Regions from separate parts of the Halomonas sp. KM072 genome, predicted to be linked through region 2. Evidence: predicted binding sites of a transcription regulator. Region 2 holds the regulator's gene; the other holds the start of a gene.

Region 1 (15,749 bases), 1.8 Mb from region 2:
ACCGCGGGCGGACGCCGTGGCACATTCATCACTGCCCAAACAGCGCGAATCACAACGAGCGCCATTAACACCACACCCACTTGACTATGGGTACCCCAAAGGAAGCCTTCAATCGCCGTATCTTCTAAAAATACTCTGGCGGCGGCACTGCTAAATTGCCATACAAACAGTAGCGCCATTCCCCAGTGCAATGCCCGACTCACCAACCCGTAACGCGTAGAGCTGTCCATCACTGTTAGCGCCATCTATTATTCCTCTTAACAAACGTTGAACCATGGCACTATCTTACCCAGCACAGCTCACCAGATCATGACAACAGCATGGAAATTGGTTGCAAAAAATGGAACGTCTCGTTGCCTTAAAGCGTCGCAGGCACATTATTGATCCCGGTTAAAAATGCCTCTTTAGCCTGAGCAAACGCAGCCGCATCGTGTTTAAAGCGGCGCAAAATCAATGCTTCATCCAGTGCTAACGTGGGCGATAGCGCCTCAAGGCTCTTGGCAGGATGGCGCGCCGACAGCCCAATATGCTGGCCATTATCCGCCGCGAACCAGCGTTTGAAGCCGCACTTCTGATAGAACGCTTTCTCTTTTTCATCCTGCGTATCGATGCGCAGCGGAGCCTTCAGACTGAGCTCGCTCAACAAACGAGCTTTTGCACCTTTTGCAAACTCGCAGGCGTGAGTCACGGTCATGCCCTCGCCCGCTTCATCCAGCACCAATAGCGCCAGCGCTATAGGGTGTCCTTCGCCATCAACCCCTGCCAACAACCGCGCGCCTTCTTGGGCAAACAGTACATTTTTGGTGCCGGTAAAGATCACCAACGGCGTCAAGCCTGCCTGCTGGCCATACACCTCGGCGCATAGCTTGGCCAAACACGCATCGCGTGGCTCACTCTGACTTACATGGACTACCTTCATGACGCTCTCTCGTTACGTTCGTTCACCCCGCCATGTTTCGTAGCGACAAGCGCTGACGGGTTATGAAAGCCCGCCAGCGTAGAGCAAAGCACGAGGAGACACCAGCCTGTTGTCGATGGAACCCTCTTGATCTAGGGAAGTCGCACTGAAGGCAAGGCGTTTTTTATTGCCAAGGAGAGCATATGACCCAGTTCATCAATGACCCGACCCTGCCAAAGCCGGATTTTCCTGGCAGCCACATGGTAGTTGACGACCACTACATGTTTATTTCTGGCCTCACGGTGGCCGATCTTTCTAACGGAGATGCGGCGCGGGGCGATATCAAAGAGGAGGCTCGCCTAGTTCTGCGTGAACTCGCCCGTATGCTCGAACAAGAGGGTGGCAGCCTTGCTGACGTAGTGCGCGCTGACGTGCACTTAGTGGATCTTAAGCAAATCAGTGCGTTTGACAGCATCTATGCGGATTTTTTCGAACCTGGTCGCTATCCAGCGCGGACCTGCACCGAATCCCCCCATATCTGCGGTGGCAGTTTGGTAGAAATCACGTTGATGGCCAAACGTCCATCCAATGACACTGCTGAGACATAACGTCCGTCAAGCGCTCACCAATGCCAGGATCGCGTCGATATCCAAGTGCGCTTCCAGCGTATCGGCCAAGCGCTCCAAGGCTTGTTCGCGGTGAGCGTTGTAATCGACGCTGTCTGCCTTAGCTAGGCCAAGCTTGGTGAGTAGCGCTTGGCAGGCTTCTGGATGATCAAACAGGCCGTGTAGGTAAGTGCCCATCACTTGGCCGTCCTCGCTGATGGCCCCATCCAAGTGGGTGCCTAGATCGAAGAGCGGGCTACTCAGAGCCGGACCTTCGCTCACACCATTATGAATCTCATACCCCTCGACCGTTGCTTCTTCGCCCATTAGCACGCCGCTCACGTTGCGAAGCTGCTTGCCCGCCACCATGCGTGTCGTCAGCGGTAACAGACCCAAACCGGCGACTTTCCCGGGCGTGCCCTCTAGCCCGTCGGGGTCATCGACCCACTCCCCCAGCATTTGAAAACCGCCGCAAATGCCCAGCACTTTGCCGCCGTAGCGCAGGTGGCGGGTAATCGCGGCGTCCCAACCTTGGCGCTTTAACCAGGCTAAGTCGCTAGCGGTGCTTTTACTGCCGGGAAGAATGATCACATCAGCGCGGGGAATGGGCTGATCGGGGCCGATAAAGCTAAGCGATACCTGCGGATGCAGGCGCAGCGGGTCGAAATCGGTGTGGTTACTGATGCGCGGCAGTGCAGGAACGATAACCTTGAGCGTTTGGCTCTCTTTCTCCGCCTGCACGGTGCCGATGCTATCTTCGGCATCCAGCAGCAGCCCTTGTAGATACGGCAGCGTGCCCAGCACCGGCTTTTGGGTACGCGCTTCCAACCACTCTAGCCCTGGTTCTAGCAGCGCAATATCGCCCCGAAAACGGTTGATGATAAAGCCTTTGGTGCGGGCCTGTTCGCTGTCACTCAGTAGCGCCAGCGTGCCAACCAATTGAGCAAACACGCCGCCGCGGTCAATATCGCCCACCAGCAGTACCGGGCAATCCACGGCTTCGGCAAAGCCCATGTTGGCGATATCCCCCTTGCGCAGATTGATCTCTGCCGGGCTCCCCGCCCCTTCGGCAATGATCACCTCATGGCGCTGGGACAACGCCTGCCAGGCGGCCATCACGCTCTCCTGGGCGGTACGTTTGAAGGCGTGATAATCCAGCGCATCCATATGGCCATGCACCTTGCCCCGCAGGATCACCTGGGCCCCCCGGTCCGTTTCCGGCTTGAGCAGTACCGGGTTCATGTCACTGTGCGGCATCACCCCCGCCGCCTGGGCCTGAAGCGCAGTGGAGCGGCCAATCTCTCTGCCATCGATGGTCACGGCGCTGTTGAGCGCCATGTTCTGGGGCTTGAACGGAGCCACCGAGAACCCCCGCCGCTGCAAAACACGGCACAGCCCCGCCACCACGGTACTTTTGCCTGCATCCGAGGTGGTGCCTTGAATCATCAGTGTGGTCATGAAGAGAAGTTGCCATAGTGATCTGGAGCGAGACTATAGCCAGCCCGTTGGGTGAGCGCAATGTCCCAGACGAAAACTCGCTTATCAAGGCCCGAGGGATGCGGGCTTCGTGGCTTTGTCATCATAACCAAGCCAAAAATACATATTCCCGACATGGAGACGTCACATACCCCCTCTAGCCTAGTACCCAACAAATGAGATCGATCTCATTACTTCAACGATAGGTACTTTTGCATGGCTGATTTGCTCAGTGTGGCCAAGCTTGCCGGGGTCTCTAGGGCGACGGCGGCCCGCGCTTTTTCCACGCCGGATCTGGTACGCCCGACGACGCGAGAGCGCGTTTTCGATGCGGCCAGGCAGTTGGCATTCAGGCCCAACAAAGTCGCTCAACAGCTGCGCTCCCAAGCCACCCTGATGATCGGCGTGATGGTTCCCAGTCTCGATAACCCGGTATTTGCAGAGCAGTTGCAAGCCATGGAAGTGGCTGCCCGCACGTGCGGTTACTCATTGCTGGTAACCACCAGTGAATACTCGCCAGGGCGCGAGAGTGACATCGTCGAAGAGATGCTGCGCCAGCGCGTCGACGGCTTGGTACTCACCGTTGCCGATGCTGGCAATAGCGCTGTATTGGAGAAGCTGCGGCTGGAAAACACCCCCTGCCTGCTGGTCTATAACCCACCTGCCGACAGCGGTTTCGACTCGATTGGCGTCGATAATCACGCTGCCGGTATGGATGCTACCCAACATCTGATGGCCTTGGGTCACTCGCGCATTGGCATGGTGGCGGGCCCGTTGCTTCAGTCGGACCGAGCGAAACAGCGATATGCAGGCTACTGCCATGCCATGGCCCAGGCAGGGCTCGAAGCTCGCCCTCTGGTGGAAATGGCGCGTCATACCCAAGCAGACCTCGCCAGCCTGATGCCGGAGCTGTCGGGTGTGAATGCGCTCACGGCCGTGATCTGTACCAATGATCTGCTCGCCATCAGCCTGATGGGCGAACTACAGCGCGGGGGCTTTAGTGTACCCGGCGATCTATCCGTCATGGGCTTCGATGGGATTGCCCTGGGCAAACACCTCTACCCTTCACTTTGCACCATCGAGCAACCCCGTGCCGAGATCGGTCGCACCGCCGTTCATGTTCTGTTAGCCAAGATTCGGGGAGAGAACTGTATCCCTGCTCCCCTGCCCTACGCACTGCGTGAGGGCGAAAGCGTCGCTATGCCGACACCCAGCAAGTCCACGTTAGGCACTTCTCAGAGGAGCACATCATGAATCTCAAGCGTCTTTATCAAGCGGTATTCGCCACGACAGTGATCAGTGCATCGGGGGGCGTTTTTGCTCAGTCCAGCGATAGCGCCATTTGCTACAACTGCCCACCGGAATGGGCGGATTGGGGCACTCAACTGCGATTGATCGAACAGGAAACCGGCATACGCGTTCCTCAGGACAACAAGAATTCTGGCCAATCACTCGCCCAACTGGTGGCGGAAGCCGGTAGCCCGGTAGCCGATGTCGTCTACTATGGCGTGACCTTTGGCATTCAAGCCATGGAAGAGAACGTGGTGACACCCTATCAGCCCGCCCATTGGGATGAGATTCCGGAAGGTCTGAAGGACCCCGAGGGTAACTGGTTCGCCATTCACTCCGGCACCCTTGGCTTCATGGTCAATGTCGATGCCCTGGATGGCGCACCGGTACCCACATCCTGGGAAGACCTGCTCAAGCCCGAATATCGCGGCATGGTGGGTTATCTCGACCCCGCCAGCGCTTTCGTGGGTTATGTAGGAGCCGTGGCGGTCAACCTGGCCATGGGTGGTGACCTCGATGACTTTACGCCGGCAATCGACTACTTCAACGAACTCGCCAACAACGCCCCCATCGTGCCCAAGCAAACCAGTTATGCGCGTGTAATTTCCGGTGAAATTCCCATTCTGCTGGATTACGACTTCAACGCCTACCGTGCTCGTCATGGCGATGGGGCCAACGTGGCGTTCGTCATTCCTGAAGAAGGTAGCGTAGTCGTACCTTACGTGATGAGCTTGGTCAAAGAGGGTCCGAACCCGGAGAACGGCCAACGGGTGCTCGATTTCGTGCTTTCCGACCAGGGTCAAGCCGTATGGGCCGATGCTTATCTACGCCCGGTACGTGAAAGCGCCATCTCCGCCGAAGCTCGGGAAGTCTTCTTACCGGATAGCGATTACGCCCGCGCCGAAGCCGTCGACTACACCGCCATGGCGGCTGCCCAGCGCAGCTTCTCCGAGCGGTATCTGTCGGAGGTGCGTTAATCATGACTGCGGCATCCAGGCAGCCCTCAGGGGCTGCTTCTTACTTGCGTCAACGACCAGGTGGCTCAGGTCATGCATTACGTCTTTACCTTCCCGCGCTGCTGACCTTGCTGCCAGCGCTGGTCATCTTCTGCGCCTTCTGGTTACTGCCTTTTTCTCGACTGATCGTCATGGGGGCCGAAGCAGACCGCAGTAGTGGCATCAGCGCCTATCTCACCATTCTCACCCATCGCCAGTATTTGATCAGTTTGGCAAACACCATCGGTATTTCGCTAATTGTCTCCTTCACGGCGGTGGCCATCGCGGGCATTGCCGGTTTCTTTCTCGCTCGCCATCACTTTTTCGGCAAATCGGTCCTAGTGGCGATTCTCACGTTTCCGCTGGCCTTCCCGGGCGTCGTCGTGGGGTTTCTGGTCATCATGCTGGGAGGACGACAAGGGGCACTGGCACAAACCAGCCTGTGGCTGTTTGGTGAGCGCTGGATGTTCGCTTACTCGCTGGCCGGGCTGTTCATCGGTTACCTCTACTTCTCGATTCCCCGCGTGATCACCACCGTGATGGCCGCCTGTGACAACCTGGATAGAAGCCTCGAGGAAGCCGCCCGATCACTGGGCGCCAACACCTGGCAAGTCACCAAGGACGTCATCGTACCCGGCATCGCCCCCGCGTTGCTGTCCACCGGCGCCATCTGTTTTGCGACCAGCATGGGCGCCTTTGGTACGGCATTTACGCTTGGCACACGCCTGAGCATTCTGCCCCTCAACATCTACGGTGAATTCACCAACTACGCCAATTTCGCCATGGCAGCCGCCCTCTCCGTCGTGCTGGGCGTCATCACCTGGCTGGCACTGAGTCTTGCTAGCAGGCTGGCTGGCGGCAATCTGGGGGCTTCGGCATGAAATCTCGCCTACGCTTCACGCTTCAGCTGAGCTTCACCCTACTAGTGTGCCTGTTCATGATCGTACCCGTTGCCATGTCGGTGGTGGCGGGGCTGACCGAAAATTACTTCTTGGGGTTGGAGAGTGGGTTGACCCTGCGCTGGGTAAACGAGGTCTGGCAACTCTATGCCGACACCATCTTGCTCTCCATCCAACTGGCACTTGCCTGCTTGCTGATCACGGTCGTGATTGGTGTACCAGCGGCTTATGGCCTGCTGCGCAGCCGTCGGCGCTGGGCCAACGCCATTGAAGAATTACTGCTGTTACCGGTGGCTGTCCCTGGGCTGGCCACCGCCCTGGCGCTGCTGCTGGCGTATGGCAGCTATCGTGAGTTTCGGAGCAGCTGGTTATTCATCCTGGTGGGCCACGTGCTCTTTACGCTCCCGTTCATGGTGCGTGCAGTGCTTGCCGTCATGCAAACCGCCAAGCTTCCTCAACTGGAGGAGGCTGCGGCTAGTTTGGGCGCAAATTTCAGGCAACGCTTTTTCGGCGTAGTCATCCCTAACAGCATGAGCGGCATTCTGGCAGGCGCATTGATGGTGGTGACCCTGTCGATTGGCGAATTCAACATTACCTGGATGCTGCATACGCCACTGACCAAGACACTGCCTGTCGGCCTGGCCGACAGCTACGCCTCCATGCGCCTGGAAGTGGGCTCGGCCTATACGTTGATCTTTCTTGTCATGGTCGTACCGCTGCTAGTGGCGATTCAGTGGGCTGGCAAGCTCACCCGACGCCACTGAACGACCGAGCCTACCACTACCATTAACGCCTGATTGCTTGATGCGAGAAACCAACATGAGTTCATCTGTCAGCATTACCCTGACCCAGTGCAGCCGCACCTTCGCTGGCGGCAACACGGCCCTGCAACCACTGGACCTGCACGTCGAAGCAGGCGAAACCCTCGTCCTGCTTGGGCCATCAGGCTGTGGCAAAACAACGACCCTGCGCATCATCAGCGGCCTGGAGAGCCCCGACAAGGGTGGACGCGTTCAGTTTGGCAAGCGCGACGTCACGGCGTTACCAATCGAGAAACGCGATGTGGGCATGGTGTTTCAAAACTACGCGCTATTCCCCAACATGAGCGTGGCCGACAATATTGCCTACGGCTTGAAAATACAGCGTCTCCCCCGCGCCGAGATTGAGCAAAGACTCGATGACGTCATGCGCATGGTGGACTTGCAAGGCTTTGGAGAGCGGCGTATCGACGCCCTCTCTGGAGGCCAGAGGCAGCGTGTGGCGCTCGCCCGTGCCATTGCCGTAAGGCCAAAAGTACTTCTGTTCGATGAACCACTGGCCGCTCTGGACGCCAAATTACGCGATCGGTTACGGATCGAAATTGGCCAGCTCTTGCGTGAGCTGGGCACTACCGCCGTCTACGTCACCCACGACCAGGACGAAGCAATGGCCCTGGGTGATCGCATCGCCGTCATGCAGGCTGGCCGCATTGCTCAGTTGGGCTCTCCTCAAGAAATTTACCATCAGCCTGCCAATGCCTTCGTGGCCGATTTCATTGGCGCGGTCAACTGCCTGGAGGTGATCACTACCCGCGCCGATGGCGGGCTGGCCGTCCACGGTGGCGAACTCGTGGCCCCGCATTTGACGGGAGTTTCCACGGTCTACTGCCGCCCTGAAGACATACAGGTCGTCCCCGCTGCCCAAGCGGACATACGCGGCAAGGTAGTACAAAGCATTTTTCTGGGTCAGACGCAACGATTGATGGTCGACACCGGTGGCGCTGCCCCCCTTCAGGTCGAAGCCTCTTCCCGCCAGCGCTACTCCCACGATGCCATCATTAGCCTTGCGCTACCCGCCCACGTACTTTTTCATCCCGACAGGCCTACGCCTTCGGTACGCACTCAGGAGGTGGTCAATGGCTAATGACGGATTCGACACTACGATACCCGACCCTTCTTCATGTCTCATCGCACAGATCAGCGACCCACATATCAAGGCGGGCGGCAAACGCTCCTATCGCCAGGTGGATACCGCCCGTGCGCTGAGTCACGCCATCGACACGCTCAACCAGCTCGCCCCTAGGCCTGACCTGGTACTCATCACCGGTGACCTGGTCGATTTTGGCCAGCCTGACGAGTACGCTACCTTCAAGCAGATTCTTGCCGAGTTGACGCTGCCCGTGTATCTGATTCCCGGCAATCATGACGACCGCGCTCACCTACGCGCCGCATTTCCCGAACATCACTATCTGTTTCAGAACCGCGACGCCGTGCAGTGGGTGGTGGAGGAGTATCCGGTGCGGCTCGTGGGGCTCGATTCTTCTGTTCCCGGTAAACCCCACGGGAAACTCAGCGAGGAGAGCCTGCATTGGCTGGAGGCAACGCTTGCCCAGCAACCCCACAAACCAACGCTGGTGATGGTGCATCATCATCCGTTCATGAGCGGCATTGGACATATGGACGCTCAGCCGCTGAAGCATCCAGACGCCCTGGCCAGCGTCATTGCTCGCCATGCCCAGGTCGAGCGCGTGCTATGCGGGCATCTGCACCGCTCAATTCAAGCGCGCTTTGCCCGTACCCTGGCCATTAGCTGCCCGGGGGTTTCCCACCAGGTCAGCCTGGATCTTACTCCAGGCGGCCCCGCTCACTTTCAAATGGAGCCGCCCGGTTACCTGCTTCACCAATGGTCAGCGACCAATGGCATGGTGACGCACCAGGGGTTCATCGAGCGCTATCCTGGGCCTTTCCCGTTTTACGACGAGCACGGGCTGATCGACTAATGCTCTATCGACTCGCCTCTGATGTCGCTTGGCGACGATGCACCCGAAAGCGCAAATGGAACGGGCTCAGCAGGCCCGGCATGGGGCCTCTGCGGAGAGCTTTTCCGGGGGATGAAGTACGATGCTGGCCTGCCCCAACAGGGCAGCCAGGCAGTGGCTGGTCACCAGCAGCACCACATGCCTGCCGGGGCAGATACCCGGCCCACCGCTGAACGGCACCAGCGGCCAAGGCGTTTGGGTGTGGCTATGGCCTTCCGGCGTCAGCCAGAGCTCGGGGGTGAAGCGATGGGCGGCGTGCAGGTAGCGCTCGTCGCGATGAAAGTAGGGTGCGTGAATCAGTACCGAAGTATTGGCGGGCATGGTGCCCGCCTGCCACTGGGTTGGCTGGGTGGTCTGGCGCAGCAGCAGCGGCGTGGTGGGCCACAGGCGTAGCGCTTCCAACAGGGTGGCCTTGAAATCGTCCAGCGGGTGGCCCTGTTGCGCTTTGGCCAGCGCCTGCGCCGCGACATCAGGATGCGCGCTGAGCAGCGCCAGGGCGCGGAAGGTCGCCATGCCCGCCGGCTCGAAGGCAAACAGCCATTGAGGCACCTGCTGCAACGGTGCCTGCTCTCGGCCAGGGCACTGCGGAGCCAGCGCAGACATCAGGCTGCCGGGTGCCGCTTCACGCAGGTAATACGCCAGGCGCTGCTCGAAGCGCTTGCGCAGGCGCTGGCGCTTGGGGCGCAAAAAGCCCCAGTTGGCCGCTTTGCGCAGAGCAGTCAGCTCCTCGGTCAGTACGCGGTCATCGGCGGCGGCGTCGCCCAGCACCACGCGACGAACGATGCGGTCCCAGGTCAGCAGAAAGGTCGGCCAATCCAGCTCGTCATAGCGGGTGGCGACCCGCTCCAGCAGCGCCGTGACCTCTTCCTGCACCACCTGCACGAACGCCTGGGAAGCATCATGGTGAGGACAATCGCTTTGCAGAACCCGCTCGTTCAGCGCCCTGCGCTGCTCGCGGGCCTCTCCTTCGGAAATCAGCGAGAACCCCGGCTCGAAGTGGCTGAGGGCACTGTGCTTGGCCTGCTCATTGGGTGAAAAGGGGGTGGGCGTATGCTCCAGCACATCGTTGGCATCGGCGGGGTCCAGCACCACCGCCATGGACTTCATCGGCACCTTGAGCATCAGCGGCCCCGCGTTGGATATCCTATCCATGAAACCTCCTTTGACCGGGCAGGGTTCAGGCTGCAGTGTAGATGCCACCGGCCCCGCTGCAAGGGCTCCCACTGCAAACAGCATGTTTATCAACTCAAAGGGTTATCAAGGTTATTGCGCAGCGCCTCAGCGGGCTGCCGCCAGCAGACAGCTGGGCTTTTTTCCGCTAGGGTAGCGGCTCCCGCTGCCAAACAACGACGCCCGAGATGCAAACGCTACTGAACGAGATTGCTGACGAGCTATCCCACGCCACCGAGCGCGGCAAGGTGGCCGACTACATTCCCCAACTGGCCCAGGTCGATCCCAACCAGTTTGCCATCAGCCTGGCCACCGTAGAGGGCGAGCGCTTCTCGACGGGCTGCGCCACCACGCCGTTCTCGATTCAGAGTATTTCCAAGGTTTTCACCCTGACCATTGCCCTGGGCAAGCTCGGCGATGCGCTGTGGTCCAACGTCGGCCGCGAACCCTCCGGCGACCCCTTCAACTCCATCGTGCAGCTGGAACACGAGAGCGGTAAACCGCGCAACCCGTTCATCAATGCCGGGGCCATTGCGGTGGTAGACGCCATCATGATGGGCCACGCCCCCAAGGAAACCCTGGCCGAAATATTGAGCTTCGTGCGCTATATCGCCGACGACAACAGCATCTGCTTCGACCATCAGGTCGCCGCCTCGGAAATGCAGCACAAGGACCGTAACGCCTCGCTGGCGCACTTCATGAAAGCCTTTGGGCGGCTGCGCCACGACGTGGACAAAGTGCTTGGCACCTACTTTCACCAGTGCGCCATCGCCATGAGCTGCGAGCAACTGGCCCACGCCGGGCTGTTTCTGGCTTCCGACGGCGTCAACCGCCCCAGCAACCTGCGGGTGGTGTCGCCCCAGCGGGCACGCCGAATCAACTCATTGATGATGATGTGTGGCCACTACGATGCCTCGGGGGAGTTTGCTTTCCGTGTGGGCTTGCCGGGCAAGAGCGGCGTGGGCGGCGGCATTCTGGCCATTGCGCCGGGGCGCGGCTCGCTGGCCGTCTGGTCGCCGGGGCTGGATAGCTACGGCAACAGCCTTCTGGGGGTGCGCGCCCTGGAGATGTTCGTGCAACGCACGGGCTGGTCCATATTTGGACATTAGCGTGCGCTAGCTGGGCACTAGCCGGTCACTCGCTTCAAGCGCTTTCCGAGGATTCCAGATGCTGGGCCACTTCCCAGGCCTGCACCTGGCGTTTCACCTCCAGCCCCCAGCGGTAGCCACCCAGGGCGCCGCTTTGCTGAATCACCCGGTGGCAGGGAATCCATAGCGCCACGGGGTTGGCACCCACCGCGTTACCCACCGCCCGAGACGATTTCGGCGCCCCCAGCCACTGGGCGATGTGGGAGTAGCTGGCAAGCTGCCCATCCGGAATCATCAGCAGTGCCCGCCATACGTTGAGCTGAAAGTTGGTGCCCCGCACATGCAGCGAAAGTGCCCCAGGCGCTGCGCTGCGCGGCGGTTCGAACAGCGCCTCGACGGCGTAACGCGTGGTGTCCGGCTGGTGGCGCAAGGTACAGCGCGGCCACTCGGCGGCCAGCTGCGCCAGAATCTCCGCTTCGGGTGTCGCTGCCAGAAAGCCCATGCGGCAAATGCCTCTCGGGGTGGTGGCGACCAGCACCTGGCCAAACGGCGTGGGGTGAACCCCATAAGCAATTTCCACGTCCTCCCCCTGGCGCTTGAACTCCCCCGGCGTGACCGCCTCCAGCGTCACGAAATGATCGTAAAGCCGCGAGCCGCCGCTCAGCCCCAGCGCTTCGGCGGTGTCGGCAAGGCTCTGGGAAGAAGCAATCAACTGCTTGCCCCGCGCCAACGTCAACGCTTGTAAAAAGCGCTTCGGGCTCACCCCTACATAGCGGCTGAACAGCCGCTGAAAATGGAACGCACTCAAGTGTACCTGCTCGGCCACCGCCTCCAGGCTCGGCTGCTGGGCGGCGTGGGCCACCATGAAGGCCATGGCTTTTTCGATACGGGCGTAGTCGTTCATCGCGTCCATCTCACGGGCAAAGGGGCAAAAAGAGGCTGATGCTCGCTAAAGCTTACCCAGTGAAAGGCCCGACACCTACCCGAATCTTGCGCACTACACATGCCGGTAAATCACCCGCAAGGGTTGCCCCAGGTGGCCTTGCAGCGACTCGGTCTGTTGAGGGCTCATGGCCCCTGTTCTGGGGTTGATGGCCGTGAGCGAAAACCGAGCGAACCCTTGGGGGAAGGAGTAGTCGAGCTGGTGCACGCTGGCGACACTGCCACAGCACGGCAGCGTCTGAGGAAGGAGCGCAAAGCCACGCTGTGCGTCGTAATCCTGATCCATCAGGAGATGCCACTCAGGAAGGGTCAGCTCTTGCGCGCACAGGTGACAGCGCACGTACTCGAAGTTGCTGCCACAGTCATGAAACATCACATGCTTCGATACCTGCTCGTCTATACTCTCTGCCTCGGGCATCCACTGCCACAACGCAGCCTTGGCCTGGGCTACCTGCTGCGCAGTGAGCAGATAATGAGGCTCTGCCGGAATGATGACGATATGATGATCACTCATGTGAGTCACAGTCTACTCTACACGACAACCCCGCACATTCATCATGTGCGCCGACGCCAGTCGGCCATGCCAGTTACGTCAGGAGGACACGATGGCGCTGATCTCTACCCGTACCCAGCACTGGCTGGAGCGTTTGAACGGCTCCAAACACATGCTCTGGCTGATCGCCACCCTCTCGTTTCTGGAAACCATCATACTGCCCGTGCCCATCGAGCTGGTACTGATCCCGTTGATGGCGGTGAACAAACAGCGGATCTGGGCGATTGCCACGGCCACCACGCTGGGCTGCCTGGTGGCGTCGCTGGTGGGCTATAGCGTGGGCATGGTGCTCTACCAATCGCTGGGGACCTGGTTTATCGAGCTCATGGGCATGGAGGAGAGCTATCAGGCGTTTCAGGGCTTCTTCAACCGCTACGGGTTTGCCGCGATTCTGGCCATCGGCATTCTTCCCATCCCCTTCCAGGTCGCCATGATTACCGCCGGGCTCTCCGGTTACCCTATCCTGCTATTCGTGCTGGCGGCGCTGCTCTCACGCGGGCTGCGCTACTACGGGCTGGCCTGGCTGGTGAAACGCTATGGCAAACGGGTTGAAACCCTGTGGAAGCGCCATGCGCTGATGACCAGCCTCGCACTGGGCAGCGCGGTGCTGGTCATCGTGTTGGTAATGCAGGCATTGGCGGGGATGATCGAGTGATGGGCTAGCGGCTGATTGGCCCATCCCTCACTCGATATAGTAACCACTGACCCGCCAGGTGCCGTTTTCCAGATGTGGGGTTACTACCTCGACCACTCGGGGGCGGTTGGCAAACTGGGTCTGGAAGGTAACGACCTTGAAGTCGCCCCGTTCAGCGCCGGGCATGGAGGTGTACTGCGAAACGCGCACTCGGCGGCGCGATTGCACCGAGCCAAAGTCCTTGCGCGACAGCGCAACGGTGCGTTCAAGCATAGTGGCAGAAAGCGGTGTGCTCAGCAGTGGCGAAGCGGCTTCCCATGCCTGTTCATACTCGCTATTATCGATCTTCACCAACCACGCCAGCGCCGCCTCCTCTGCTGCCTGCACAGATGCCTGAGCCGTTGCGGTAAGCATCAACAAGGCAGCGGACAACAACAGAGCACGTAATTTTGGCATGGCAGACTCATTAGTGGCTAAGAAAAGACGTACCTCTTTATTATCGGAAAGTCGCAAGGATTCTTTAGCATTTCAGCGCCCATTGCTGCCAGCGACGTCAATCTTTCACCGCAGTGGCAAAAAGATGCTCAAGCGACGAACCCAAAAGCTATACAGAAGTCATACATTAAAATTTTACCTGCAAGGAGTAGACCATGAACAGTCATGATGAGCACACGAGGCCTGGCGAACAATACACACATCACCAACCTCAGGGGCTGTCAGACCGCATTGCCTACCGAGTCGTGAAATTCATGCGGTTTTTTGCCGACAAGTTTTTTGCCGGCCGTTACGGCCATCGTGCCGTCATTCTGGAAACAGTGGCAGCCGTGCCCGGCATGGTGGGAGGGGCGATACAGCACTTGCATGCCATTCGGCGCATCAAGGATGATGATGGCTGGATTCGTACCCTATTGGATGAAGCGGAAAACGAGCGCATGCACCTGATGACCTTTATCGAGGTCGCCAAGCCCAACCGTTTCGATCGCTTCCTCATTCTCGTAGCCCAAGGCATGTTCTTTAATCTGTTTTTCCTGCTGTATTTATGCTCCAGCAAGACCGCCCACCGCGTGGTCGGCTACCTGGAAGAGGAAGCCGTCTATAGCTACACCGAATACCTGGAAGGCATCGACCGAGGCGAGTACGAAAACATCCCGGCGCCCCAAATCGCCATCGATTACTGGAAGCTACCCCAGGATGCGCGGTTGCGCGACGTGGTGATCGCCGTGCGTGCCGACGAAGCGAGCCATCGGGACGTCAACCATGACTTCGCCGACCAGCTTTCTTGATGGGCTACCGTAAGCGGCTAACGTGAAAAGCTGTCTCCACAACCCATCACCGGGCCCCTGCGCCAGGCCCGGTGATATTAGCCTTTTCAGCTCTCGCCCAGGCATAGCCGCATGAAACAGCTATTGGGATCAAGCCGGTAGCTGCCGAACGGCCCGCAATACTCGAACCCGAACCGGGCAGATAAACGGCGGGCGCGTTCGAATATGTATCATCGCCCTCTCCGTTGGCTAGCCAAACCCGGCTTCTCAAATACGAAGCGCTCGTATACCATGCGCCACCTCTTTCCTTTAGCGTTCACCGTTAGGCCACCATGTCCGTCAACGCGCTCTACACCGACCTTTCCGGCTATTACGATCTGATGTGCGTCGACATCGACTACCGCGCGCAAAGTAACGCCATTCATCGCCTGCATCAGCTGTTTGGCAACGCGGGCAGCCAGCACCTGGACCTGGCCTGCGGCACCGGCCCCCACGTGCGCCATTTTCTGGATGTGGGCTACACCAGCAGCGGGCTGGACATTCACCAGCCGATGCTGGACCTGGCGGCCACCCGCTGCCCGGAAGCTCACTTTTCGCTGCAAGACATGGGCCAGTTCCAGGTGGATGAGCCGGTGGATTTGATCACCTGCTTTTTATACTCCATCCACTACAACGCCAACCTGGAAAAGCTGAGCGCCTGCATCGCCAGCGCCCACCGCGCCCTGCGCACCGGCGGCGTACTGTGCTTCAACAGCGTAGACAAGGAGCGCATCGACAACGCGCTGTTCGTCAAGCACACCGCCCAGCAGGGCGAGGATCGCTTCACGTTTCGTTCGGGTTGGCACTATGCGGGGCAAGGGGAACGGCAAACGCTGCGGCTCAGTATCGAAAAAAGCACGCCTGCGGTCACCCAGGTATGGAATGACGAGCACCCCATGGTGGCGGTCAGCTTTGGCGAACTCATCGCCCTGCTGACGCCCTACTTCGAGGTGCACGTGTTCGAACACGACTACCAGACCATCACCCCGTGGGACAACGCGTCTGGCAATGCCATCTTCGTGTGCGTGAAGCGCGACGGCTAAGGTGCCATCTAAGGCGTCAGCTCTCCTGGCTGGGGCGCTGCTGTTGCTGCACGCCCAT
Region 2 (15,749 bases):
CCTGGCAACGCACAGCTGCCTGCCCCCAACATGCTGATGCTTGACCGCATCATTCACATCCATGAAGAGGGCGGTGAGCACGGCAAGGGCGAACTGATCGCCGAGCTGGATATCACCCCTGACCTGTGGTTCTTTGACTGCCACTTCCCAGGCGACCCGGTCATGCCCGGCTGCCTGGGCCTGGATGCCATGTGGCAGCTGGTCGGTTTCTACCTCGGTTGGCTGGGTCACCCTGGCCGGGGCCGCGCCCTGGGCTGTGGCGAAGTCAAGTTCAGCGGGCAGATTCTGCCCGATGCGAAAAAGGTAACGTACCGGATCAACGTGAAGCGCATCATTACCCGTCGGCTCATTCTGGGTATTGCCGATGGCACCGTATCCGTTGACGGGCGCGACATCTACCAGGCTAATGACCTGCGCGTTGGCCTATTCACCTCCACTGCGAATTTTTAACAGGAGGCTTCCATGCGACGAGTGGTAGTCACCGGCCTTGGCATCGTGTCATGCCTGGGCAACGACCAGCAACAGGTCCTGGACGCGCTCAAGAGCGGGCGTAGCGGTATTCGTTTCAAGGAAGAGTATGCCGAGCGCGGCTTTAGAAGCCACGTGGCCGGCAGCGTCGATATCGACCTGGACGCATTGATCGACCGCAAGCTGCGCCGCTTCATGGGTGATGCAGCGGCCTATGCCTATATCTCTATGGCACAAGCCATCGAAGATTCAGGCCTGACCGAAGCGCAGGTTTCCAACGAGCGAACCGGCCTCATCGCAGGCTCGGGCGGTGCCTCCAGCGCCAACCAGGTAGAAGCCGCCGACGTCATGCGTGAAAAAGGCCTGCGTCGCGTCGGTCCTTACCGGGTCACCCGTACCATGGGCAGCACGGTCTCGGCGTGTCTGGCCACGCCGTTCAAGATCAAGGGCATCAACTACTCCATCTCCTCTGCCTGCGCCACCTCGGCTCACTGCATCGGCAGCGCCATGGAGCAGATTCAGCTAGGCAAGCAGGACGTCGTGTTTGCGGGCGGCGGTGAAGAAGAGCACTGGACGTTATCGTGCCTTTTCGATGCCATGGGGGCCTTGTCGACGCACTATAACGACACTCCTGAGCACGCTTCTCGCCCCTATGATCAGGCACGTGATGGCTTCGTCATCGCGGGCGGCGGCGGCATGCTGGTGCTGGAAGAGCTGGAGCATGCCAAGGCACGCGGCGCCAAGATCTATGGCGAGCTGGTCGGCTACGGCGCCACCTCCGATGGCCATGACATGGTCGCCCCTTCTGGCGAAGGCGCTATGCGCTGCATGCGTCAGGCCATGGCGACCGTCGATGGCAGCATCGACTACATCAACACCCACGGCACGTCGACTCCCGTTGGTGATGTTGCCGAATTGAAAGCGATTCGCAGCGTCTTTGGCGACACGACACCCGCCATGAGCTCTACCAAGTCGCTGACGGGTCACTCGCTGGGCGCCACCGGCGTGCAAGAGGCCATCTACTCGCTGCTCATGATGCAGCACCGCTTCGTGGCGGCCTCTGCCAATGTCGAGCACCTGGACGAGCAAGCCGATGGCTTCGATATCGTGACCCAGCGTCGCGATGACGCCACCATCGACCGCGTGCTGTCCAACAGCTTTGGTTTTGGCGGCACCAACGCCTGCCTGGTATTCCAGCGCTATAACGGCTGAGCCGGTCTCGACGACCAACACAAACGGCGCCCAAGGGCGCCGTTTGTGTTGGTGCAGCGTGTGTGCCCCGGTTGCCAGGGCACTGGCTTCAGGGCACTGGCTTCAGGGCACCGGCGTTCAGGGCCTGGGCACCTCGGAGATCTCACTCAGCTGGCCTTCGATCCAGGCTTCCACATCGGCCAATACTTCATCCGGGGTACGCCCTGCGGTCTCGATGGGCGGACCAATGCGTACACGCAGGATACCCGGACGCTTGACCCACTGCCGCCCCGGCCAACGCTCACCGGCATTGTGCGCAACGGGCAGCACCGGCACACCGGCACGACAGGCCACCACGCTACCGCTTTTGTTGTAGCGCTTGCGAACGCCTGGGTCGACACGGGTCCCTTCCGGAAAGATCAGCACTGAGAGCCCACTGTTCAAACGCTCCACCCCCTGCGTCAGCACTTGCTTCATGGCCCGTGCCGGCTTGGAGCGATCCAGGCTGATGGGACGCAGCAAACGCAGCCCCCAGCCAAATACGGGAATGCGCAGCAGCTCTCGTTTGAGCACGGTGCAGACCGGCGGCTTCATGACCTGCAGGAACAGCGTTTCCCACTCACACTGATGGTTGGCCTGAATGACGCAGGGCCCCGCGGGAATATGGTCACGCCCTTGAATATCGTACCGTACGCCACAGGCCAGCCGAAACCAGACCATCAGGAAGTAGTTGTAGAGGTTCAACAGACGATAGCGCGCCGCCAGGGGAAGAAACGGCGCCACGGGCAAGAACAGCACACCAATCAGCAGCATGGCTGAAAAATAGCCCAGATAGAACACCAGGCTGCGTACCACATTCATCAAGCGGACTCTCCTGTTCCTGATCCTGCGTCCTCCGGCTGGGTGCGCGTCAGGCACCAGGCATCCAGCATTCGCCCGACTTCCAATCGCCAGGGCTTCTGGTGCACCCCAAAAACGTCCAGGACACGGCGGCAGTTCAGTACCCGCCGCAGCTTGGCATCGTGATGGTGGTTCAACGCTTGCACCTCACCCAATGCGACCTCCTCGCCACGCCCTTCGAGATGAGTGGCCAACTGGGTACGCACCATGGAAGCAAACGTGAAAGCGCTGACCGGCTCGGTGCCCGCCAGGTGATACGCCCCCCAGGCATCGGCCCCGCAGGCTTGCTGCTGGAGCATCCCCACCAGCGCCATGGCCACGGCATCGGCCGAGGTAGGACAAAAAATCACGTCTTCTGCCGCACGCACGGGCTGGCCTGCCACAAAGCTGTCGATCACTTCATTGAGCCAGGCATGGCTGCCTTCCAGGGCGAACAGTGGCCCTAGCCGCACGATCAGGTGGCGGTGATACTCCGCGCGGATACGGTCACCAGTCTGCACCAGGCGACGCAAGCACTCATCGCGCGGGGCGGGCACGACATGCTCGTCGATCGGGATCTCGAACCCCTCTTCGTAGAGCTGGTCGGACACACACCAGACCAGCGCGATGCCTGCCACCTGGCAGGCATCGACACACTGATCCACCGCATCCGCATGGGCATAGACATCCGCTGGCGTCATGCTTAATGGATGCGACAGCGGTGGAATGATCACCGCATCGGGCGCGATGGCCGCGAGCTGATCCGGAGAAACACTCAAGCCCTGTTCAATCACCAACTCGGTGTCCGTGCGCCGACTCGCCTCACGGGCCAGCGCCAGGCTCAAGCAGTGCCCTGCGTTCAGTATTAGCAGCTTCAAGACAGACCCTCTTTCTCAACCCGTCAGCATCGCGGCAGCACCCCGCGGGGCATGACGATCAGAACGGAATTTCGTCGTCAAAGTCGTCGAAGTTACCCGGATCCGGAGCGCCGTAGCTGCTGCTTTGCTGATGCGCGGGAGGCTGCTGCTGAGGCGCCGCGCCGCCACGCTGAGGCGCGGCATTCTGTTGCGGAGCGTAGCCACCCTGTTGAGGAGCCTGCTGCGGTGGCTGCTGATAATGCTGCTGCGGTGGCGCAGACTGAGCCGGCGCTTGCTGGGCATAGCCACCTTGCGGAGCCCCTCCCCCCTGGTAGTCACCACTGCGGCCATCCAGCATCTGCATGTCGTTGGCGACGATTTCAGTACTGTAGCGTTCCTGACCGTTCTGATCCTGCCATTTGCGCGTCTGCAGGCGACCTTCGATATAGACTTTGGAGCCTTTTTTCAGGTACTGCTGCGCAATTTCCGCCGTTTTGTTGAACAACACCACGCGATGCCATTCGGTACGTTCCTGACGCTGACCGCTCTGGCGATCCATCCAGGTGTCAGAGGTGGCCAGATTCAGGTTGGCCACTGCAGTACCGGACGGAGTGAAGCGCACTTCCGGATCCTGGCCCAAATTACCAATTAAAATGACTTTGTTAATACCGCGCGCCATAAGGTCGCTCCTTGTCGTATACGGTGATGGTCTCTCATTGATCAGGACCGCGGTGGCGGAATCAATCGGGCGAGTGCCGCCTGATCAAGCTCTTTGCGATTCACTTTCAAATACACCAGGCGCTCTTCCGGCACGACCATGACGTCTTCGACACCGGCCACATCGGCAAGGTGCTCCATGAGCAGGTCCATGGCATCGGGCTGGGTATCATGCAGCGCCACCACCTCACTGGAGAGCGGCGGCGGTGACGGCATGCCGCACATGGCCAGCCACCAGCCAAGCGCCAGCGCCGCGCAGCCGATGAACACCGCGTCCAGCCCCCAGGTGTGCGCCAGCCAACCGCCCAGAGTACCGCCTAGAAACGCACCCAGAAACTGGCTGGTGGAGTAGACGCCCATGGCGGTGCCTTTTGCCCCGGCTGGCGCCAGCTTACTCAGCATGGACGGCAGGGTGGCCTCCAGCAAATTGAAGCCGGTAAAAAACACCAGCAGCCATACAAACAGCCCCTGCCCTTGGGAGAACGGTAGACCAAGCGCCGCCAAGCTGAGCACGATGGCACCAATGGCCAGCAGGCACATCAGCTTCATGCGTTGGCGTTTCTCGGCCACGATCACCAGCGGCACCATGGCGACAAACGACAGTCCCATGATGGCCAGATAGGCCAACCCATGGTACTCCACCGCCACTCCAGCGTTCAGCAACCTGAACGGCACGGCCACAAAAATGGCCATGAGGACCAGATGCAGGGCAAAGATCGACACGTCCAGGCGCCACAGGTCTGGGCGGGTAATGACGCGTTTGAATTGCTGGCGATCCAGCCCGACATCGCGATGTCGCAAACGCCGGGGAGCAGGCGGCACCCAGCGCCACAGCACCAGCAGGCCCACCAGGGTGAGCAGCGCCGTGAACCAGAACAGGCTCGACAGCCCTCCCCATGATGCCAACCAGGGCCCCAGCACCATGGCAATGGCAAAGGACACACCGATGGAGAGGCCGATGGTGGCCATGGCAGCGGTACGCACCTGCTCACGGGTCTGGTCGGCCAGCAGCGCCATGATCGCCGCCGCAATGGCACCACTCCCCTGCAGCGCCCGCCCGACGATCACACCACCAATGGTGTCCGCCATGGCGGCCACGATACTGCCTGCGGCAAAGATCAGCAGGCCAATGGCGATCACGCGTTTCCGGCCGATCCGATCCGACAGCAACCCGAACGGAATCTGCAGAACCGCCTGAGTCAGGCCATACACACCGAGCGCCAGGCCAACCAGAAGCGGCGTCGCCCCTTCCAGGGTGTCGGCATAAAGGGCCAGCACCGGCAGTACCATGAAGAGTCCCAGCATGCGTGATGCATAGAGACCGGCCAAGCCGCTGATGGCTCGGCGCTCAGTGGCCAGCAACAGTGCAGAAACCTTGCGCATAGAACCCTTGTGTACGATAAGAGGGCCGAACGGCCTGAGATAACCGCCCATTCTAGCGCTTTGTCGGCACGCTGGAAACGCCAACCATGAAATGCCCACCTTGGCGCATCCGCGCGAGACAATTTTGCCGGAAGGGATACAGCAATCGTATAATTACGCTTTTGCCACGCGATTCGAGGTGTTGATGGACAGCATTCTGGTCAGGGGTGCCCGCACCCACAACCTCAAGCAGATCGATGTGGAGCTGCCCCGCGACAAGCTGATCGTGATTACCGGCCTGTCAGGCTCCGGCAAGTCGTCCCTGGCGTTCGATACGCTCTACGCCGAGGGCCAGCGGCGCTATGTGGAGTCGCTCTCCACCTATGCGCGTCAGTTCCTCTCGATGATGGAAAAGCCCGATGTGGATCACATCGAAGGGCTCTCTCCGGCCATCTCCATCGAGCAAAAATCCACCTCTCACAACCCCCGGTCGACGGTTGGCACGATTACCGAAATCTACGACTACCTGCGCCTGCTGTTTGCCCGTGCCGGCACCCCTCGCTGCCCAGAGCATGGCGAGGACCTGGAAGCCCAGACGATCTCCCAGATGGTCGATCAGGTCATGAACCTGGCGGAAGGCACCCGCTTGATGCTGCTGGCGCCGGTCGTCAAGGGCCGCAAAGGTGAGCATTTGCAGCTGCTGTCCGAACTGCGTGCTCAAGGGTTCGTGCGCGTTCAGATCGATGGCCAGGTGCTGGAACTGGACGACATCGCGCCGCTGGACAAGCGCAAGAAGCACGATATCAGCGTGGTCGTGGACCGTTTCAAGGTACGTGACGATATCGCCCAGCGCCTGGCGGAATCCTTCGAAACGGCCCTGAACCTGGCCGACGGCACCGCCATGGTGCATTTCATGGACGGCGAGCAGGACGACCTGGTCTTCTCGTCCCGCTTTGCCTGCCCCGTTTGCGGCTATTCGCTCTCCGAGCTGGAGCCGCGCATGTTTTCGTTCAACAACCCGGCAGGGGCGTGTCCTACCTGCGACGGCCTGGGCATCCAGCAGTACTTCGACCCGGAGAAACTGATCAGCCACCCCGAGCTATCCCTGGCGGAAGGCGTGATCAAGGGCTGGGACCGACGCAACATATATTACTTTACTCAGCTGCAGGCGCTGGCCAAGCACTACCGTTTCGAGCTGGAAACGCCCTGGCAGGAACTGGCACGTCACGAGCGCGATATCATCCTCAACGGCAGTGGTGGCGAGCTGGTCCCCTTCGTCTACGTCGGCGACCGTGGCCGTAAAGTCACCCGTGAACATGCCTTCGAAGGGGTGCTGCCCAACATGCAGCGCCGCTATCGGGAGACCGAGTCCAGCATGGTGCGCGACGACCTGGCCAAGTACATTGCGGTTCAGCCCTGTACCGCCTGTCATGGTTCACGGCTCCGCAAGGAGTCCCGCCATGTGTATGTCGATGACCGCAACATCGCGGATATCGTCCACCTGCCGATTGGCGAGGCGTGGCGCTACTTCGGCGCGCTGGCGCTTCCCGGGCGCAAGGGAGAAATTGCCGACAAGATCGTCAACGAGATCCACGCTCGCCTGGAGTTCCTGGTCAACGTGGGACTTGATTACCTGAACCTCGAACGCAGCGCCGACACGCTCTCCGGGGGCGAGGCCCAGCGTATCCGTCTGGCTAGCCAGATCGGCGCTGGCCTGGTGGGCGTCATGTACATCCTGGACGAACCCTCCATCGGGCTGCACCAGAGGGACAACGACCGTCTGCTCAAGACGCTGGAGCGCCTGCGCGACCTGGGCAACACCGTGATCGTCGTCGAGCACGACGAAGATGCCATACGCGCGGCGGACCACGTGCTGGATATCGGCCCCGGTGCAGGTGTCCATGGGGGCGAGATCGTCGCCCAGGGCACGCCGCAGCAGGTGATGGACAACCCGAATTCGCTGACCGGCCAGTATCTCTCCGGCAGCCGCGAAATTGCCGTCCCGCCTTACCGGATCCCGGGCAATCCCGAGAAGCAACTGGTGGTGCGCGGTGCCACGGGCAACAACCTGCAAAATGTCACCCTCAGCCTGCCACTGGGGCTGTTCATTGCCGTGACGGGCGTCTCCGGCTCCGGCAAGTCGACGCTGATCAACGGCACGCTGATGCCGATTGCCGCCCGTGAACTCAACCGGGCCACCACCCTGACACCGGCTCCCTACGAGAAGGTGGAAGGCCTGGACCAGCTCGACAAGGTCATCGACATCGACCAGAGCCCGATCGGCCGCACCCCGCGCTCCAACCCGGCCACCTATACCGGCATTTTCACGCCTATTCGTGAGCTGTTCGCCGGTACCCAGGAGGCTCGCTCCCGAGGCTACAAACCCGGGCGCTTCAGCTTCAACGTCAAGGGCGGTCGCTGCGAAGCTTGCCAGGGCGAAGGCATGATCAAGGTGGAGATGCACTTTCTGCCGGATATCTACGTCCCTTGTGACGTGTGCAAGGGCAAGCGCTACAATCGCGAAACCCTAGATATCCACTACAAGGGCAAGACCATCCACGAGGTATTGGAGATGACGGTGGAAGATGCGCTGGCCTTCTTCAGCCCCGTGCCCGCCATCGCCCGGCGCTTGCAAACGCTCATGGATGTGGGGCTGTCCTACATCCGTTTGGGGCAGAGTGCCACGACGCTTTCCGGGGGCGAGGCTCAGCGGGTCAAGCTGGCGCGCGAGCTGGCCAAGCGTGACACCGGCAAAACCCTCTACATTCTGGATGAACCCACCACCGGCCTGCACTTCGAGGATATCCGCCAGCTGCTGACGGTGCTGCACCGACTGCGCGACCACGGCAATACCATCGTGGTGATCGAGCATAACCTGGATGTCATCAAGACGGCCGACTGGTTGATCGACCTGGGGCCGGAAGGCGGTTCCGGGGGCGGGCAGATCATCGCCGAAGGCACGCCGGAGCAGTTGGCCAAACAGACGGTATCGCATACGGGCCGCTTCCTGGCGCCGTTACTCGAGCGTGGCAACCGCGCCACTCGCTAGGCGTCTCATGGGCCGCTGCTCAAGCGTTGGAGCAGTGGCCAAAAAGTTCAGGAAAAGACGGCCCTGACTGCTTATAGTAAGCAGCGAGACTGCTTAACAATGGTTGTTTTCTGCGAGGAGACACACGCTGTGGAACAGGACAAAAGCTGTATTATCCGCCACTTTAGCCACTACTGCTCGCTCACCGATGACGAGAAAGAGCTGCTGGCCTCGTTGGAAGAGAGCCCCACGTCCATCAAGGCGGGCACGGTACTCTGGGAGATGGGGGCACCGGCCAATGAGTTTTGCACGCTGCGCAGCGGCTGGGCCTACTCCTACCGCCACCTCGAAAACGGCGACCGTCAGATCCTGGAAGTTTTTCTGCCCGGCGACATCATCGGTCTGCGGGAGTTTGCTTTTTCCCAGCGCCTTGAAAACGTCCGCATGATCAGTGACGGCGTGATCTGTCACTTTCCCCACAAGCGTATGCTGGAGGTCTTTCGCGAGTCACTGTCGCTCACGTCGGTGATGTTTGCCATTGCCAGCCGACAGCAAGCGCTGCTGACCGAACGGCTGGTCAACCTGGCACGGCGCAGCGCGCGCAAGAAAATGGCCCACTTCCTACATGAAATGTATCTGCGCCTGCGCCAGACCAACGACGATATCAGCGGACAGTTCCGCCTCCCCCTGTCACAGGAGCAGTTGGCCGATATCCTGGGCTTGAGCCCGGTGCATGTCAGCCGTACCTTCACCGCACTCAGCGAAGACGGCCTGGTATTTCGTGACCGACACCATGTCACCATTCCGGATCTCGAAGCGCTGTCCACCGAAGGAGAGTTCGACGACTGCTACCTGACCGACAACGTCAGGCCGCTGCTGGAAGCCTGAGCGACCTTGCCTTTTAGACCGAGGACGATGATACCGTTTATGCCCATCAACACCCGTACACTGCTGGCGGTACTGGGGGGGAGCCTGCTGGGCAACGCCCCGTTCGCCCTGGCAGCCACGTTCAACGTGGAGCATGCCGAACCTCACCAGCACTGGTCGTCCATGACGCTGGCACTGGGCGAAGAGCGCCATTTTCGCGCAGTGGAGGCCCACAGCTACTCCGATGCCACCCTGAGCCTCAATACCAGCCAGGGGGTATGCGACCTCCCCTGGCTGGAAATGCGCGTGACGCTGGAACAGCAGCAAGGCGAGAGCCGCGCTGTCAATCTGGTGCCCACACGGCTGCGCATCGATGACCAGCCCATCGTGGATACCATGGCCGAGTTCATCACCGAGCGCGGCGACGATGGCTTCTACGCACACTTTTACCTGAGCGATCTCGACACACTGATGGCCCAGATGCGCACCGGCGAGCAGCTGTTCCTGGGCTTCGACCAAAACGAGCAGGAGCCGTGGTACATGACCTTCAGCCTTGCCGGTGCAGACAGCGCCATCGCTCGCATGCAGCAGCTGTGCGAGGAGAGCACGACAGAAGATTAACCGGTTCGCTGCTCGGCGATTTCCACACGATTGCGACCACCGCGCTTGGCTCGGTACATGGCCACATCGGCCCGCGACATCAGCGTCTTGCAGCTGTCGCCCGGCTGCCATATCGCCACGCCGATACTGACGGTGATGGGCTGGTCCAACCCGTTGACATGCAGCGTGGCCATATAGCCTCGAGAGAGTGCTTTACCCCTCGACCCGCTGTTTGAGCAGCAGTTCAACGCGTCGGTTGGCAGCTCGCCCTTCCGGGGTAGCGTTACTTTCCATGGGTTGGCTGTCGGCATAGCCAACCGCCCGCATACGAGAAATGGCGATACCCTGACGCTCCAACTGGCGCACCACGGCAATGGCGCGACCCGTTGAAAGCTCCCAGTTGGAGGGGAAACGCGGGGTGGCAATGGGCAGATTATCCGTATGCCCTTCCACCGAGATTTGGCCTTCGAACGTTTGGAGTACCGATGTGAGCCCTTCTAACACAACTTGCCCCTGAGGCGTTAGCACATCACTGCCGCTGGGAAACAAAAGACTGTCGTCGATGCGCAAGGTGATGCCTTCACGGCCCTGCGAGACACTGACCCCCGGAATATCCAGCCCGGCCATCTGCGGCTGCACACCGTCGTGACGTGGGTGAATGCCGGTGGCCAATGAGGCCAACGGCATGGCCATGATGGCACTGGCCGGCCCCATGGCATCGCTCTCCCTCCCTTCCCCACCGCCAGGAGGCGTCAGCGCCAGCAAGAGCACGAACAGAGTAATCAGCAGCGTCAAGACGTCCAGGTAACTGGTCAACCACCCTTCGTCGCTCTCGCCCGCTGCCACTGGCAGTTCCAGCGCAAACCGTGCCTCGTGATTGAGCATGGCGCTACCCTTTCAGCGCCGAATCGACGCCTGGGCGCGGCTTGACGCTCGCATCACGGATTTCGTCGTGGTAGTTGGCCACGAACGAGTTCAACGTCTCTTCGATGAACGACGGCAAGCGACGCTTGGTAATGAGAGAAATGCCTTCCAGCACCATGTTCATGGTGATCAGGCGCTCTTCGGTCCGCCGCTCCAGTTTGACGGCAATGGGCTTGAAGACCAGATTGGCCAGCAGAATACCGTAAAACGTGGTGAGCAGCGCCACGGCCATACGTGGACCGATCACCTGCAGATCGCCCGCATCCATGACTTCCAGCATGTTGACCAGCCCCACCAGCGTACCAATCATGCCAAAGGCCGGCGCATAGGTGGCCATGGTGCGGAAAATCTGCGCTTCGGCATGCTCACGCGCCTTCAGCCGTGCGATCCGCCAGCGCAGCATGTCGAAAATTTCATCTTCCTTGGTGTTGGCAATCACCAGTTGAATACCGGTGCGCAGAAACGGGTTGCGCGTATGCTCCAGCTCCCGCTCTACCGCTCGAACATCGCCCTTGAACCATAACCGCGACATGGCCACCAGCTCGCCGATATCATCGCGCACATAGGTGTTCTCGCGGCGGAATACCAGGCCTACCAGGCGCACTACTCGCAGTACCTCCTTCAAGGGGTAGCTGATGAACGTCGCCGCCAGGGTACCGGTAATGACGATGGCCAGACCAGGCAAGTTGATAAAGCTTTCTGGCGACTCTGCGGTAAAGAACAGCACGCTTATCAACAACAGCATGCTGGCAAATATGCCGATCAACGTAGAGGGGTTCATCAACGGCTCCTTGCCGGTTAACGTGAGAGAATAAGAAGGTCAATCGTGGTCGCTCAAGCGGGCACGAAGGCGGCTGACGGCCTGGCTATGCAGTTGCGATACCCGCGATTCGGTGACGCCCAGTACCGTCCCCACCTCTTTGAGGTTCATCTCTTCCTGGTAATACAGGGCCATCAGCAGTTTTTCACGCTCGGGCAACGCCTCGATCGCTTCGATCAGAGTGTGCCGCTGCTGCTCGTCGAGCAGTTGTTCGAAAGGGCGATTGGCGCTGCCTTCGTCCCCGGCTGGCTCACCGCCATCGGCCACCAGTTCCTCGAAGGGCAGTAGCTGCCCGCTATTGGTGTCGTTGAGCAGCTGTTGATAGTCGCTCAGCGGCATCTCCAGCTCACGGGCAATTTCCACCTCTTCAGGGGGCCTGCCCAGCACCTGCTCCAAACGGCGTACGGTTTCATCGACTGCGCGGGCAGAGCGGCGCACGCTGCGCGGCAGCCAGTCCCGAGTGCGCAGTTCATCCATCATGGCGCCCCGAATGCGTTGGCTGGCGAACGTGGCAAACGTCGCGCCCTGTGCGGCATCAAAGCGTCCTAGCGCCTCCAGCAAGCCCACCATGCCCGCTTGAATCAAATCATCCAGCTCGATACTGGCGGGCAACCTGACCTGCAGTGTCAAGGCCTGACGTCTCACCAGCGGCATGTATTGAGTTAACAGCTCACTCTGCTTGATCCTGCCTTGTGCTGTATACATCCTATTGCCTCACGGCTAAACGATCTTTACTGATAATTCACGATGACCTGCAGCCCCTGTACGCGCACGGGCCGTTGCCCCGGTGACAGCGCAAAGCGCAAATGAAGCGGCGCGTTGGCTTCCAGACCTGCCAGTGCCATGGTGCTGCCACGCATGCCACTCAGAGGCACGCATTGTGCAGGATGGCATAGCCAGGCGTTGACAGGCGCATGGGCAGGCGCCTCGAAACGCCATTGCACCCTCGCCAATGTCGCGTTGCCCAGCGGTATGCCCGCCGGAGGCCTGATGGCCTGGCTGCTGCTCGCCCGATCGCTCATGGCCACCATCACCGCGGGCATTTGACTGCTCCAGCTACCTGTCGCTGCCCGCGCCGATTCACCCACAACCAGCGATAACACCAACACCCACGCGGCGCTGGAGAGAAACACGCTCCATGTCACTGTTGACCACTTTGCGGTGTTGATCAATGTTCGTAGCAACATCGTCTGTAGAGGCATTGCCGGTCCCTTGTCATGGGGTCATCAACGAGCCAGTAGCAACAGCTCTATTTGCAAATAGTGCGCAGCGGCATCACGCAGGTTGTCCAGCAAGCCCTGACGCGGAAGGTGCGGCTCGTGCAGGGCCAGCAGGCGGCGCGGCCCCCCTTGCTCACGCATCTGGCGTAGGGCACGGTACATGCTCGCGAAGGCCTCGGCGTCACTGCTCACCCATAGCGCCCAGTGAGGGTGATGCGCCAAGGCAGCCATCGACCCTGCCTCGGGGCTTGCCACCTTGACGTCCCACTCCTGAGGATCGCCCGCCCACTGGCGCCCCAGCGATGCCCACTGCGCCAAGCGACCTTTGACCTTGTCGACGTGCACGGCACCCGCTGAGCTCAACCCCACAATGACCAGTGTGCGTGTCGGGCGGGGGGCCGTTACGTTCGCTGCCGCACTTGCGACCTCCTTGGGAGCGGTTTCCGAAGCGTCCGCGCCAACGTTCGTTTGCGCCACTTCCTTGTCTGAAGTGGAAGTATCGACACTCGGCGCGTCGGCCGCAGGCTCGTCAGGTTGCTCGCCTCGCTGCTGGCGCTGCAAATCTGCCCATTTTCTCAGCCCGGCAGCCTGATCCTGGCCATTCATAGCACATCCTCGAGGCTGACACTGCCCAGTTGCCGAATGGCATCTCGGGCCATCAACACATGCAGCAGCGCGTCCAGCAGGGCCGTATCCCGGCGCTTGCGCTGGCTACCCAACAGCCGCACCAGATCCGTTCTCAGCGCCTGGCCTGGTTCATCATCGGCCAGGTCGAGGTGGCCTGCCACGGCCGCTGCACCGCTGGCCATCAACAGGCGCAGCTCACGACTCACTTCGCCACTGTCGCTTTCCTTGAGCTGTTGCCACGCTCGCTTGGTCAGTGCGGCCAGCCCATCGCTTTCGAGCTGGGTGACCAGCAGTGACAGTACATCGCTACCCAACCGGGCGGGTGTCAACCAATAGCGACGCGCGACGCGCTTGTCACTTTCAGGGTCACGGATGTCGCCCACCCAGGTCAGCAGGGCGTGACCCGAGGCGGCCTGCACCTCGACATAGGCATTCCACAGCTGCATGCGCTGGCCGCGAAAACGCACCGTGACGCTGTGGGTCAGCGTACTCTCTTGAAACAGATTCTTCAGGGCGTAGCGCTCGCCCTGATAGTCTACTCGCTGGCTGGCATGCACCGCGCTGACCCAGGTCAAACGTTGGTCGTGCAGCCAGGTGAGCACGTCGGGTTCTGGCAGAGCGGGCAGCAGGTGAACTGCCATATCTTCTCCACACTCTTCCAGACGCGGCTGCCAGCCGGCAGGCTGACGGTGCTGAAGCCGCGTCAGGGCCAACCAACGGCCCTGCTCATCCAGCCGAACATCCGGCATCGTCCAGTCACAGCCACGCCCTTGGCGGCGTGGCGACCAGGCCAGCCCCATGGCGCGGCTATTGGCATCTGCCCCGGACAACAGCTCATCCAGCCGCTGATCCTGAATGACCCTAGGCAGTGCGCCGATATCCCAGGCGGCTTCCAGCAGGTAAAAGTCATCCACCCGTTTGCGCAGTCGAGCCAGCACCGATGAGAGCCTGCGCCCTTGCCCCAGCACATCCCGCGACCAGCGTGGCAAGCTGAGCGGCGCCGAGGGTTCGGTCTGGTGCACGGCGCGGGGCTGTGCGCCCAACGCCTGAGCGATCAGCGCCTGAGGGTCGGCCACGGACATGTCTTCCGGCACCTGCTGGCCATGGGAGCCAAACAGCACACGCATGCCATGGCGCATGACGATATCCAACGCCGGGGCCAAGCGCCCCGCTTCATCCTGCTTGGTGATGATGCAGTCGTCCAGCGTCGCCCCAGCCGCCCTGGCTGCCTGGCGATAGCGCAACACGACCTCCTCCAGCGTTTCGGGCTGACTGGCGGCATTCAACATCAGCACCAGACGCACGGTGGATTGCCCCCCCTGAAGGTGTGCAATCTGCTCGATCACCCGCTGATCGCGCTGGCTCATGCCGACGGTATCGATGACTACCCACTGCTTGCCCTGAAGCCGTCCCACCAGCTCGTCAATGGGTTGCTCGACATCCAGCGCATACATGGGGGTATCCAGCAGTCGCGCATAGATCCGCAGCTGCTCATGGGCACCAATTCGGAAGCTGTCGGTAGTCACCAACGCCACCGGGCGTGTGCCATGGCGCATCACAAAACGCGCCGCCAGCTTGGCCGTGGTGGTCGTCTTGCCGACCCCGGTAGGGCCTACCAGAGCCACGATGCCGGTCTGGTCGAAAAACGCCTCTTCCTGACGCAGTACACGCAACCGCGCCATGAGCTGTTCGCGTAGCCAGGCCATCAAGCTGTCGCTGGAAGCCGGTAACGATGCCAGCTCATCGGGCAAGGCCTCGACCACTTCCTGGCTCAGCTCATGGCTGAAGCCAACGCGCAGCATCACCTGCTGCAAGTGCTCTGACGCGCTGTCCGCCCTTGGCGCAGGGTCGGGTTGCCGTCGCGCCAGCAGCTCGCGCATCTCTTGCATTTCGCGCAGCAGGCGCTCGCTCATGACTTCCAACGGGTCTGGCTGTTGGGGCAACGAAAACACCGGCGCAGCGGGTTCCTGCTGCGTGGCCGGGCTAGGGGCAGGATCGAACTGATCGACCGCATCGTCTGCCATGGCGAGGATTTCGACTCCCCCTTCGGTGCGCCGATTGGCCACGATCAGGGCGTCATCGCCGAGTACTTCTCGCACCTGGCGCATGACATCGCGGCTGTTGGCTCCGACAAAACGTCTAACGCTCATGATTCACCTGTTACCTGTGTACGAAAGACGGCTAACCAT

Evidence for each region. The regulator FliA, encoded in region 2, starts transcription of late flagellar genes. The targets are predictions, from matches to a motif close to CTAAAGTTNNNNNNNNNNCNGCCGATA.
Region 1: the regulator FliA is predicted to act here: its motif matches at 13,845-13,871, upstream of RVM26_RS07835 (DUF4019 domain-containing protein).

The regions. Positions count from the first base shown of each region.
Region 1 covers NZ_CP136132.1:1,653,701-1,669,449, forward strand. Annotated here, with positions in the region: gene RVM26_RS07760 (cytochrome b) at 1-245, opposite strand, end outside; gene RVM26_RS07765 (hypothetical protein) at 359-919, opposite strand; gene RVM26_RS07770 (RidA family protein) at 1,102-1,506, shown strand; gene RVM26_RS07775 (cobyric acid synthase CobQ) at 1,513-2,961, opposite strand; gene RVM26_RS07780 (helix-turn-helix transcriptional regulator) at 3,196-4,233, shown strand; gene RVM26_RS07785 (ABC transporter substrate-binding protein) at 4,230-5,246, shown strand; gene RVM26_RS07790 (ABC transporter permease) at 5,249-6,145, shown strand; gene RVM26_RS07795 (ABC transporter permease) at 6,142-6,927, shown strand; gene RVM26_RS07800 (ABC transporter ATP-binding protein) at 6,983-8,065, shown strand; gene RVM26_RS07805 (phosphodiesterase) at 8,058-8,921, shown strand; gene RVM26_RS07810 (cytochrome P450 family protein) at 8,988-10,112, opposite strand; gene RVM26_RS07815 (glutaminase) at 10,319-11,239, shown strand; gene RVM26_RS07820 (bifunctional transcriptional activator/DNA repair enzyme AdaA) at 11,274-12,122, opposite strand; gene RVM26_RS07825 (hypothetical protein) at 12,216-12,674, opposite strand; gene RVM26_RS07830 (YqaA family protein) at 12,766-13,368, shown strand; gene RVM26_RS07835 (DUF4019 domain-containing protein) at 13,396-13,803, opposite strand; gene RVM26_RS07840 (alternative oxidase) at 13,998-14,630, shown strand; gene RVM26_RS07845 (class I SAM-dependent DNA methyltransferase) at 14,942-15,691, shown strand; gene RVM26_RS07850 (YehS family protein) at 15,708-15,749, opposite strand, start outside.
Region 2 covers NZ_CP136132.1:3,498,991-3,514,739, reverse strand. Annotated here, with positions in the region: gene fabA (3-hydroxyacyl-[acyl-carrier-protein] dehydratase FabA) at 1-450, shown strand, start outside; gene fabB (beta-ketoacyl-ACP synthase I) at 463-1,680, shown strand; gene RVM26_RS16705 (lysophospholipid acyltransferase family protein) at 1,798-2,523, opposite strand; gene RVM26_RS16700 (sugar nucleotide-binding protein) at 2,520-3,416, opposite strand; gene ssb (single-stranded DNA-binding protein) at 3,475-4,074, opposite strand; gene RVM26_RS16690 (MFS transporter) at 4,116-5,495, opposite strand; gene uvrA (excinuclease ABC subunit UvrA) at 5,680-8,523, shown strand; gene RVM26_RS16680 (Crp/Fnr family transcriptional regulator) at 8,653-9,390, shown strand; gene RVM26_RS16675 (invasion associated locus B family protein) at 9,430-9,990, shown strand; gene RVM26_RS16670 (GGDEF domain-containing protein) at 9,987-10,280, opposite strand; gene RVM26_RS16665 (OmpA/MotB family protein) at 10,183-10,854, opposite strand; gene RVM26_RS16660 (motility protein A) at 10,859-11,674, opposite strand; gene RVM26_RS16655 (RNA polymerase sigma factor FliA) at 11,714-12,418, opposite strand; gene RVM26_RS16650 (flagellar protein FlhE) at 12,445-12,756, opposite strand; gene RVM26_RS16645 (hypothetical protein) at 12,940-13,539, opposite strand; gene flhF (flagellar biosynthesis protein FlhF) at 13,536-15,710, opposite strand.